DNA from 3 places in the Pseudarthrobacter sp. B907 genome. Region 2 is predicted to be linked to each of the others. Evidence: riboswitches for the same ligand, from Rfam matches in the RefSeq annotation. Region 2 holds a riboswitch; each other region holds the start of a gene.

Region 1 (3,211 bases), on a different contig from region 2:
CCGCGTGCCACGTGCGATCTCCTTCGGCAGCTTTTGGTGCGTACCTACAGAATTTACCGCACGGGGCCGCGGCGGGCCGCCCGGCTGGCCCTCGATGACGACCCGGACGCTAGTCCAGGGTGCAGGGGGCGGCGCCGGCGGTGCCCGGCGTGTTGGGCGCCCAGTGCGGATAGCTGCGGGTGTCGTTGGCCGGGACCCAGCGGCCGGCGTCCACAACGTAGTCCCAGCCCAGGCCGTTGCGCCGCAGCGCCTCGAGTCCGGCCAGCAGCCGCTGCGCGTCGTCGAGCCGGGAGCCGAGGCCGAAGCTGGCGCGGAGGGAGCCGGCGGGCAGGCCGAGGCGCTTGAGCAGCGGGTGCGCGCAGAACCGGCCGTCGCGCAGGCCGATGCCGTGCTCGGCGGACAGGTACGCGGCGACCAGGCCGGCGTCGTAGCCCTCAACCGAGAAGTTCACGACGCCGATCGTGCCCGGGTTCCCCGCGTGGCCGGTGTCCTCGAAGATGTGGTGGACGCTCACGCCGTCGATCCGCTCAAGTCCCTCGACGAGGAAGGACCGGATGGCGTCCTCGTGGGCATGCCACTGCTGCTCGTCGAGGGCGGCAATGACTTCGGTGGCGCGGGCCAGCGCGGCGGCGCCCAGGACGTTGGGGGAGCCGCCCTCGTGGCGGGCCGGTCCGGTGGTCCAGCTGACGGCGTCGAGCCGGGCGTCCCGCACGGCGCCGCCCCCGGCGAGGTGGGGTGTGCCGGCGTCGAGCCAGTCCGGGCGGCCGACCAGCACGCCGGCACCGAACGGGGCGTAGAGCTTGTGCCCGGAGAAGGCGAGGTAGTCGACGTCGTCCGCGGTGATGTCGATGCGGCGGTGCGGGGCCAGTTGGGCGGCGTCGACGGCGATCCGGGCCCCGTATTCGTGCGCCAGCGCGGCGAGTTCACGGATCGGCAGGATTTCTCCGGTGACGTTGGAGGCGCCGGTGACGGCGAGCAGGCTCACGCCGCCGTGGGCAAGTTCCTCCCGCAGCCGCGCCAGCGTGCCGGCCAGGGTGCCTGCGGCGACGACGCTGCGGTGCGGGACGTTCTGCCAGGGCAGCAGGTTGGCGTGGTGCTCGATGTCGAGGTACAGCACCTCGCCGGTGTGCCGGCCCCCGGCGACGGGCAGGCAGCCGGCCAGCAGGTTCAGCGAGTCGGTCGTGTTCCGGGTGAAGATCACCGAGTCGTCCGGGCGGCCGCCGACGAAGCCGCGGACGATGTTCCGGGCGTTCTCGTACACCGAGGTGCTGAGCTGGGAGGCGTAGCCGGCGCCGCGGTGGACGCTGGCGTAGTACGGCAGGATCTCGTTCAGGTAGGCGGAAACCACGGACAGTGCCGGGGCGGAGGCGCCGTAGTCCAGGTTGGCGTAGCGGACATGGCCGCCCTGGATCAGCGGGGCCTGGATTTCGGCGCCGGAGACCGCGGACAGCGGGCGGCTGGCGGCGTCGAACCGGGCATCGGGGTGCGCCGGTGCGCCGGCGGAGGGGTGGCTGGGGATGGTGGCAGTCGTCATGGGACCTCGCTCGGAAAGGACCCCGCTCACAGGGGATCCGCGCTTGCCGGGTCCGCTCCGGACCGGCCAGGTCGTCACCCGGGGCACCCCGCCGCGAATGGAGGGTTGCCGGCCAGCAAACCGGGGTTTCGCGCTGGCACTCGTGACCTGCTTCGAGCCTAGGACATGGCACTCCGCACGGAAAAGGAAGGCCGGAATATGAAGCCCAGTGTTACGGCCGGCCTGGAGCGGGACCGCCTAGAGCAGGTCGTCGAGGTCCGGGTTGAGGCGCTTGAGGACTTCCGAGTGCAGGATCGAGTTGGTGGCCAGGGCGTTGCCGCCGAAGGGGCCGTCCTCACCCTCGAGGGAGGTGAAGCGGCCGCCGGCTTCGGTGACAATCGGGACCAGTGCGGCCATGTCGTAGAGGTTGAGTTCCGGCTCGCAGGCGATGTCGACGGCGCCCTCGGCCACGAGGCAGTAGGACCAGAAGTCGCCGTAGGCGCGGGTGCGCCAGACTTCCTCGGTGAGCCCGAGGAACTCGTCCAGGTTGCCGCGCTGCTTCCAGCCGCCCAGGGAAGAGTACGACAGCGAAGCGTCCGAGAGCTGGGAAACGTTGGAGACCTTCAGCCGGGTGGCCGCGGCCAGCGACCGGCCCATGTAGGCCCCGGCGCCCTTGGCCGCCCACCAGCGCTTGCCCAGGGCGGGGGCACTGACGACGCCGACCACGGGTTCGCCCTCGTCGACGAGGGCGATCAGGGTGGCCCAGACGGGGACGCCGCGGACGAAGTTCTTGGTGCCATCGATCGGGTCGATGATCCAGCGGCGCGAGCCGTGGCCGGAGCTGCCGAATTCCTCGCCGAGGACAGCGTCGCGCGGGCGGGAGCGGGACAGCTGCCCGCGGATGGATTCCTCGGCGGCCTTGTCGGCGTCGGTGACGGGGGTCAGGTCCGGCTTCGTCTCGATCCGAAGGTCGAGCGCCTTGAAGCGGCTCATGGTCTGGGAATCTACGGAATCTGCCAGTACATGGGCAAGGCGCAGGTCATCGTTGTAGCTCGAAGCGGGTTGGCTCATGGTTCCAAGCTACCGTCTAAACCCGCCGCTGACCGGGAGGCGACCGCTAGGAGACGCTGCCGAGTTCCTTGGTTTCCTGCGCCTCAAGACGGGGGTCCGTGCCGAGCAGCCGGCGCAGCGACGCGAGCCGGGCCGGGCCGGACGGGCCTGCGTGGCCGCCCTGCACCCAGGCGTCCACCCCGCAGTTCACGGCGGCGGCGTCGTGTTTGCAGCCGCGGTCGCAGTCCTCGGTACCGGGGGCCAGGTCCGGGAAGGACCGCAGGATCCGGTCCGGGTCCACGTGGGCCAGGCCGAAGGACCGGATCCCGGGGGTGTCGATGATCCAGCTGCCGGCGGGCGCGTCGTTGACCTTCAGCGCCAGCGCGGAGGACGAGGTGTGGCGGCCGCGCCCGGTGACGGCGTTCACCCCGCCGGTGGCGCGCTCCGCCCCGGTCAGGGCGTTGACCATGGTGGATTTTCCGACGCCGGAATGGCCGAGCATCACGGTGACTCTGCCGTCGAGGTGGGCCCGCAGCTCGGAGACGGCGGCCTTGTCCAGCCGGGCGGAGAGCCCGTCATCGGACCGGGCGTCGATGCCGGAGGCTGCCGAATCCGCGGTCTTGGAGATGATCACCGGGAAGTCGAGGT
Region 2 (3,211 bases):
CTCGATATCTCCCGCCGCTTCTTCGACCTGCCTGAAGACCAGAAGCTCGCGATCGAGAACGTCCACAGCCCCCAGTTCCGCGGCTACACCCGCGTCGGCGGCGAAATCACGGACGGTGCCGTCGACTGGCGCGAGCAGATCGACATCGGCGTCGAGCGCGACGCCGTCGAGCCCGGACCCGGCGTTGCCGACTACTGGAGGCTGGAGGGGCCGAACCTCTGGCCGGAAAACCTGCCCGAGATGCGCGGGATCGTCACCGAATGGACCGAGCGGCTCAGCGCCATTTCCCTGGACCTGCTGCGGGCGCTCGCCGTCTCCCTTGGGGCGCCCGAGGATACCTTCGACGCCGCGTTTGCCGCCCAGGCTTTCCCGCTGCTCAAGATCGTGCGCTACCCGGGCGAATCCGATCCGGATCCCAAGCAGGGCGTCGGTTCCCACCGCGACGGCGGAGTGTTGACCCTGCTCCTGGTCGAGCCCGGCAAGGGCGGACTGCAGGTCGAGTACCAGGGCCAGTGGATCGACGCGCCCCAGGTGCCCGGAACGTTTGTGGTCAATATTGGCGAGATGCTTGAGCTGGCCACCAACGGCTACCTCAAGGCGACCCTGCACCGGGTGATCTCCCCGCTGCGCGGCACCGACCGGATCTCGCTGCCGTTCTTCTACAACCCGGCCCTCGATGCGACCATGCCCCGGCTCGCGGTCAGCCCGGAGTTCCAGGCCAAGGCCCGCGGCCTGTCGGTGGACCCGACCAACAGCCCGATCCTGGAGACCTACGGGGACAACGCCCTGCGCTACCGGCTCCGCGCCCACCCCAACGTCGTCGAGGCCCACCACCCGGACCTGCTCAAGGGCTGACGGCGGCCGTCCCGCCCCAGGCGGAGCGCCCGGCGGCGCAAGGGCGGATTAAAGAAATTCGGCCGCCAGCGGTGGGTGGCATCATTGGCACCCGCTGCTGGCGGCCGAAGTGTTGGCAGGAATCGTCAGATGGTGACGGCTCCGGAATCGGTTTCAAAGGTGACGGACAGGATTCCCGGCGTCCCGTGCGGGGCGAGCCAGTTCACGTCCACGTCTTCCAGCGGCTTCTCCACCGGTTCGCCGAGCCACTCGGTGACGCGTTCGGCCGAGCCGGCGATGGTGAGCGCGGACATCTTGACGTTGCTCGCGTAGGCGTTGGACGGGTGCAGCTCAGGATCGCCCTCCCACTTGAGCATGTAGGGGACCTGCGGGTCGGCGATCAGGCCCAGGATGCCGATCTGCTTCCAGACCAGTTCGCGGCCGTCGGGGAACTTGCGGTTGCCGTTGACGGCGGACCGGCCCAGGCGCTCCTCGAAGGGGGCGAGGTCGTCAACCTCGACGCACCAGCCCATCCAGCCCCCGCCGGCCGCCGAGCGGGCACGCACGGCCTGGCCAAACGGCGCTTTGTCCGAGGCGGGGTGGTCCAGGACCTCCACAACCTCCAGGTACTTGTGCCCGGCGAGCGGGATAATCATGTTGCGGGTCCCGAATCGGGGGTGTACCCCGCCCTTGACGGCTTCGACGCCGAGGGCGGACGCAATACGTTCGGTGGTGGCCGCGAGGCCATCTTGTTCACAGGCGTAAGAGACGTGATCCATGCGCATGCCCTCATCTTGGCACTTTGTGATGGAGCTCTCAGCTTAGGCTCTCCTAACCAAGGTAGGATGTCGTTTTCACGTGCGGGCCAGGGGCCGGATCCGCCCGGATCCGCTGTGGATTGCGGCGCCAGCGGGCGGTCCGCGGACGCCCCGCGGCCGGCCGCCGGGACAAATTCATATTCGTCACAAAGCTATCCAGCCGTCGGGGCGCGTTCCTAGACTGAAGCCAGGTCATGAGTGCCAGCATCGAGCCCCGGCTTGCTGGCCGGCAACCCTCCTAACGCGGTGGGGTGCCCCGGGTGAAGACCTGGCCCTCCGGCGCCCGCCGGACGGCAAGCGCGGCCGCCAGGTCCGTTCCGGTCGAAAAGCCGGGAACGGCCGGCGCCCAGTCCCGCAGGAGCTCTCCAATGTCCAATGCCTGGTCCTTTGAAACCCGTCAGATCCACGCCGGCCAGGAGCCGGACTCCGCCACCGGCGCCCGGTCGCTGCCGATCTACCAGACGACGTCGTTCGTCTTTCCCAGCGCCGAAAGCGCCGCCAACCGGTTCGCGCTCGCCGAACTCGCGCCCATCTACACCCGGATCGGCAACCCCACCCAGGACGCCGTGGAGCAGCGGGTCGCGAGCCTCGAAGGCGGCCTCGGCGCGCTCCTGCTAAGCTCCGGGCAGGCTGCGGAGACCTTCGCAATCCTGAACATCGCCGAGGTCGGGGACCACGTCGTCGCCAGCCCCAGCCTGTACGGCGGCACCTACAACCTGCTGGCCCACACCCTGAAGAAGTTCGGCATCTCCGTCACGTTCGTGGAGGACCCGGACAACCTGGACCAATGGCGCGACGCCGTGCAGCCGAACACCAAACTGTTCTTCGGCGAGGTGGTCTCCAACCCCCGCCAGGACGTGCTGGACATTGAGGGTATAGCGGAGGTGGCCCATCAGGCCGGGGTGCCGCTGATCGTGGACAACACCCTCTCCACCCCGTACCTGATCCGGCCGATCGAGTGGGGCGCCGACATTGTCGTCCACTCTGCCACCAAGTACCTCGGCGGCCACGGCGCCGCGATCGCCGGCGTGATTGTCGACTCCGGCAACTTCGACTTCGGCAAGGACCCGGAGCGTTTCCCCGGCTTCAACACCCCGGACCCCACGTACAACGGCCTGGTCTACGCCCGGGACCTCGGCGCGGACGGGGCGCTGGGGGCAAACCTCGCCTTCATCCTCAAGGCCAGGGTCCAGCTGCTGCGCGACCTCGGCTCGGCCGTGTCCCCGTTCAACGCCTTCCTCATCGCCCAGGGCATCGAGACGCTGAGCCTGCGGGTGGAACGGCACGTCGCCAACGCCACCCGGGTGGCCGAATGGCTGGAAGCCAGGGACGACGTCGAATCCGTCGCCTACGCCGGGCTGCCGTCCAGCCCCTGGTACGAGCGCGGCCGCAAGTACGGTCCGAAGGGCACCGGCGCCATCGTCGCCTTCAACCTCGCCGGGGGAGCGGAGGCCGGCAAACGCTTCGTTGACGCCCTCGAACTGCACTCGCACGTGGCGAACATCGGTGACGTGCGCTCACTGGTGATCCACCCGGCGTCGACCACGCACAGCCAGCTC
Region 3 (3,211 bases), on a different contig from region 2:
AGGACACCCCCGCCGACGACGCGGGGCTGGCCGCCGTCGTCGCCCACGCGGTGCGGGTCACGACGCGCGGCGTGGACACTGAGGGGATGGAGGGCGCAGCGGAACCGGCCCCCACATTGTCCCGGGTCCGCCGGAGCTAGACCTGCTTGAGCGCGTGCCCGAGGTCCCGGATCAGGTCCTCCACCTCTTCCAAGCCCACCGACAACCGCACCACGCCGTCGCTCAGCCCGATCGCCGCGCGGCCCTCCGGGCCCATGGCACGGTGCGTCGTGGTGGCCGGATGGGTGATCAGCGACTTTGAGTCGCCCAGGTTGTTGGAGATGTCGATGATCCTCAGCGCGTCCAGCAGCGCGAAGGCGGCCTCTTTTGCCGAACGACCCGGGGACGGGGACAACTCGAAGGTCAGTACGGTGCCGCCGGCCTTCATCTGCCGGGCGGCGAGTTCGTACTGCGGGTGGGAGGCCAGCAAAGGGTATTTGACCCAGCTGACCGCGGGCTGCTCCTCGAGCCAGCCGGCCAGCCGCAGCGCGGAAGCGGAGGAGTGGTTCACGCGAAGGCCCATGGTCTCCAGGCCCTTGGTGAGTACCCAGGCGTTGAACGCCGAGAGCGCCGGGCCGGTGTGGCGCATAAGCTGCTTGACCGGGCCGTCGATGAACTCTTTGGTGCCCAGGATCGCGCCGCCGAGCACCCGGCCCTGGCCGTCGATGTGCTTGGTGCCGGAGTAGACGATCACGTCCGCGCCGAGTTCCCCGCAGCGCTGGAGCAGGGGGGTGGCAAAAACATTGTCGACGACGACCGTCGCGCCGGCGGCGTGCGCCAGCTCGCTCACGGCGGCGATGTCCACGATTTCCTGCATCGGGTTGGACGGGGACTCGAAGAAGACCGCCGTCGTCGGTTCCGACAGCGCCGTGCGCCACTGCTCCAGGTCCGGGCCGTCCACGAAGACCGTCTCTACGCCCCAGCGCGGAAGGATCTCGTTGAGGATCACAAAGCAGGAGCCGAACAGCGAGCGGGCCGCGACCACCCGGTCGCCGGTTGCCAGCAGCGCCCCGAGCGCGGTGAACACCGCGGACATGCCCGAGGCGGTGGCGAAGCATGCCTCGGTGCCCTCGAGCAGCCGGAGCCGCTCCTGGAACGTGGCCACGGAGGGGTTGCCGTAGCGCGAATAGACAAAGCGCTCGTCCTCGCCGGTGAAGGCACGCTCCGCCGCGGCGGCGGATTCGTAGACGAAGCCGGAGTTCAGGAAAATCGGCTCGGTGGTCTCCTGGAAACCGGTGCGGTCAAGCCCGCCGCGGACTGCCTGGGTGTCCGGGCTCCAGCCCTGGGCATCGGGATTGAAGCCCACTTAGCGCTCGTCCCGGTTGGTCGGGAGGCCGCGGTTCTTCCAGCCATTCACGGTGCGGGCGCCGGAGGCATCCGGTTCGCCCTCGAAGCCTTCCAGGACGTTGTAGGCGGTGAAGCCGGCGGCCGTGGCGGCGGTGGCAGCCGCCACGGAGCGCGCACCGGAGCGGCAGAGGAAGATGAGGTCGGCGCCACCGTCGTCCGGCAGCTGCGCCCGCAACTGCTCCAGGAACCCCGGGTTGGGGGCGCCGCCGGCCAGCGTCCACTGGATGAACAGCGGCTCCCGGCGTCCGCCCGCGGTCTCAGGGACGCCAATATGTGCCCACTCGCCCTCGGTGCGAACATCCACCAGGACGGCGCCGGCCTCAAGCTGCGCCCAGGCCTCCTCCGGGGTCAGGTCTCCGGCGTAGCTCACGCGTGGCCTTCGCCCTCGAACTCGACGGCGTCGAGTTCATCCACCGCGTTGGCGACGGCGGCGTCGGCGCTGGCGATCGCGGCCGGGAGCACCACGGCTTGGGCCACGATCACGGTGCTGCCGTTGAAGGTGGCCGAGGGGCTGCCGTGCAGGACGTAGCCTTCGGCCAGCGCGGCGGAGACGCGCTCGCAGAAGGTGCGGTCGTCGGGGCCGGTGAACAGGCGGTAAGCCAGCTTCTCCTCGGCGCCGGGGCCGGCCGGGGACGGTGCGGGGGCTGTCCCGGTTGCTGTATCAGGCACAGCGGGGGCGGACGCGTCAGGCATGACGGATCTCCTTCTTTCACGCTTGCAGCTCGAATTTCGATATGCCGAGTATTCACCTGAGGCACCCCGCCGCGAAAGGGAGGGTTGCCGACCGGCCAGTCAGGGCTTGGCACCGGGTCTCATTACTCCCGAAAAACCTAACACCTGCGACGGCGGCGGGCAGAGCCGCCGCCGTCATGTTAAGTCACTATGCGCTGGCCCGCCGATGCCGTAGGCTCACCCGTATCGCGTCTGCGGGCGGTGTGGTGGGGGCTCATTGCGCAGTGCGGCCCTGGCCGCCGCCCGGACTGTTCCCCTGGCCCTTTCGGCGAGATGCCAGCTACTTCAACGGAACCGGGGAACTCCATGAACCTGCCCATGAACCTGCGCCGCAGCGCACCAGCAGCCCTCCTGATTTCAGCGGCCCTCGCGCTGGCCGGCTGCGGCCAAACGACGACGCCGGCCACGTCTCCGGCGAACACCGTCGAGCCGGCCTCAGCCGCCGCCTCGCAGGCCGCCGGCCAGCCACGTAGCGCAGCGCCAACCCCGACGCCGACGCCGACGCCGAAGGCATTCACGGGGGCGGAACTGACGGCGATTATCGCGGGGCTTGCCGACGGCGAAGGGAATGCGCTTACGGTGGTGCCCGCGGAGCAGTTGGAGAAGGGCATCGAGATCTCGAAGCAGACGATGTCGGAGGCCGTGATATCCCCGGCAGAGTGCGCGGTCGTGGCGGACAGCAATGCCCAGATTCCGGCCGGCAGCACCTATGCCGGCGGTGTCGCCAAATCCACCACGGTCCAGGCCCTCACCGTCGTCACGCTGGTCGCCGTCGCGGATCAGAAACAGCTGGGGGTGAACCTCGAGGCGGCCGTGGCCAAAAGCAAAAAATGCACAAACTTCAGCATGGAGATCCGGGGCCAGAAGATCACGAGCCAGACCGAGATCCTGCCGGTGAAGACCAGCGCGGACACCTCGTTCGGCTCGCTGGCCACCCAGACCCTGCCGAGCGGGCAGCTTATGACAACGTTGCTGGTGACGGGCGTTAAGGGAAACCTGTCGGCCTCGGCGGTGGCCACAGGCCCGGACGTCACGCGGGCGGCGGCGGCCACGCTGGCCCGGCTCGTGGACGAAGCCCTCGCGCAGGGCGCCA

The links. A riboswitch is a leader RNA that binds a small molecule or an ion and turns the genes downstream of it on or off. The one in region 2 is predicted to bind S-adenosylmethionine.
Region 1: it holds a riboswitch for S-adenosylmethionine, as region 2 does, so the genes downstream of both, ABLI39_RS04060 (aminotransferase class V-fold PLP-dependent enzyme) here and ABLI39_RS06560 (bifunctional o-acetylhomoserine/o-acetylserine sulfhydrylase) in region 2, are expected to answer to the same signal.
Region 3: it holds a riboswitch for S-adenosylmethionine, as region 2 does, so the genes downstream of both, ABLI39_RS13655 (DUF1737 domain-containing protein) here and ABLI39_RS06560 (bifunctional o-acetylhomoserine/o-acetylserine sulfhydrylase) in region 2, are expected to answer to the same signal.

Annotation. Positions count from the first base shown of each region.
Region 1 is NZ_JBEEQE010000003.1:226,159-229,369, forward strand. It holds gene ABLI39_RS04055 (class I SAM-dependent methyltransferase) at 1-11, opposite strand, end outside; gene ABLI39_RS04060 (aminotransferase class V-fold PLP-dependent enzyme) at 110-1,534, opposite strand; SAM riboswitch class IV at 1,569-1,682, opposite strand; gene hisN (histidinol-phosphatase) at 1,772-2,584, opposite strand; gene rsgA (ribosome small subunit-dependent GTPase A) at 2,631-3,211, opposite strand, start outside.
Region 2 is NZ_JBEEQE010000005.1:194,810-198,020, forward strand. It holds gene ABLI39_RS06550 (isopenicillin N synthase family dioxygenase) at 1-855, shown strand, start outside; gene ABLI39_RS06555 (VOC family protein) at 981-1,619, opposite strand; SAM riboswitch class IV at 1,843-1,958, shown strand; partial or broken gene ABLI39_RS06560 (bifunctional o-acetylhomoserine/o-acetylserine sulfhydrylase) at 2,009-3,211, shown strand, end outside.
Region 3 is NZ_JBEEQE010000016.1:46,165-49,375, forward strand. It holds gene ABLI39_RS13640 (glutamate--cysteine ligase 2) at 1-140, shown strand, start outside; gene ABLI39_RS13645 (O-succinylhomoserine sulfhydrylase) at 137-1,345, opposite strand; gene ABLI39_RS13650 (rhodanese-like domain-containing protein) at 1,346-1,756, opposite strand; gene ABLI39_RS13655 (DUF1737 domain-containing protein) at 1,753-2,079, opposite strand; SAM riboswitch class IV at 2,093-2,206, opposite strand; gene ABLI39_RS13660 (hypothetical protein) at 2,425-3,211, shown strand, end outside.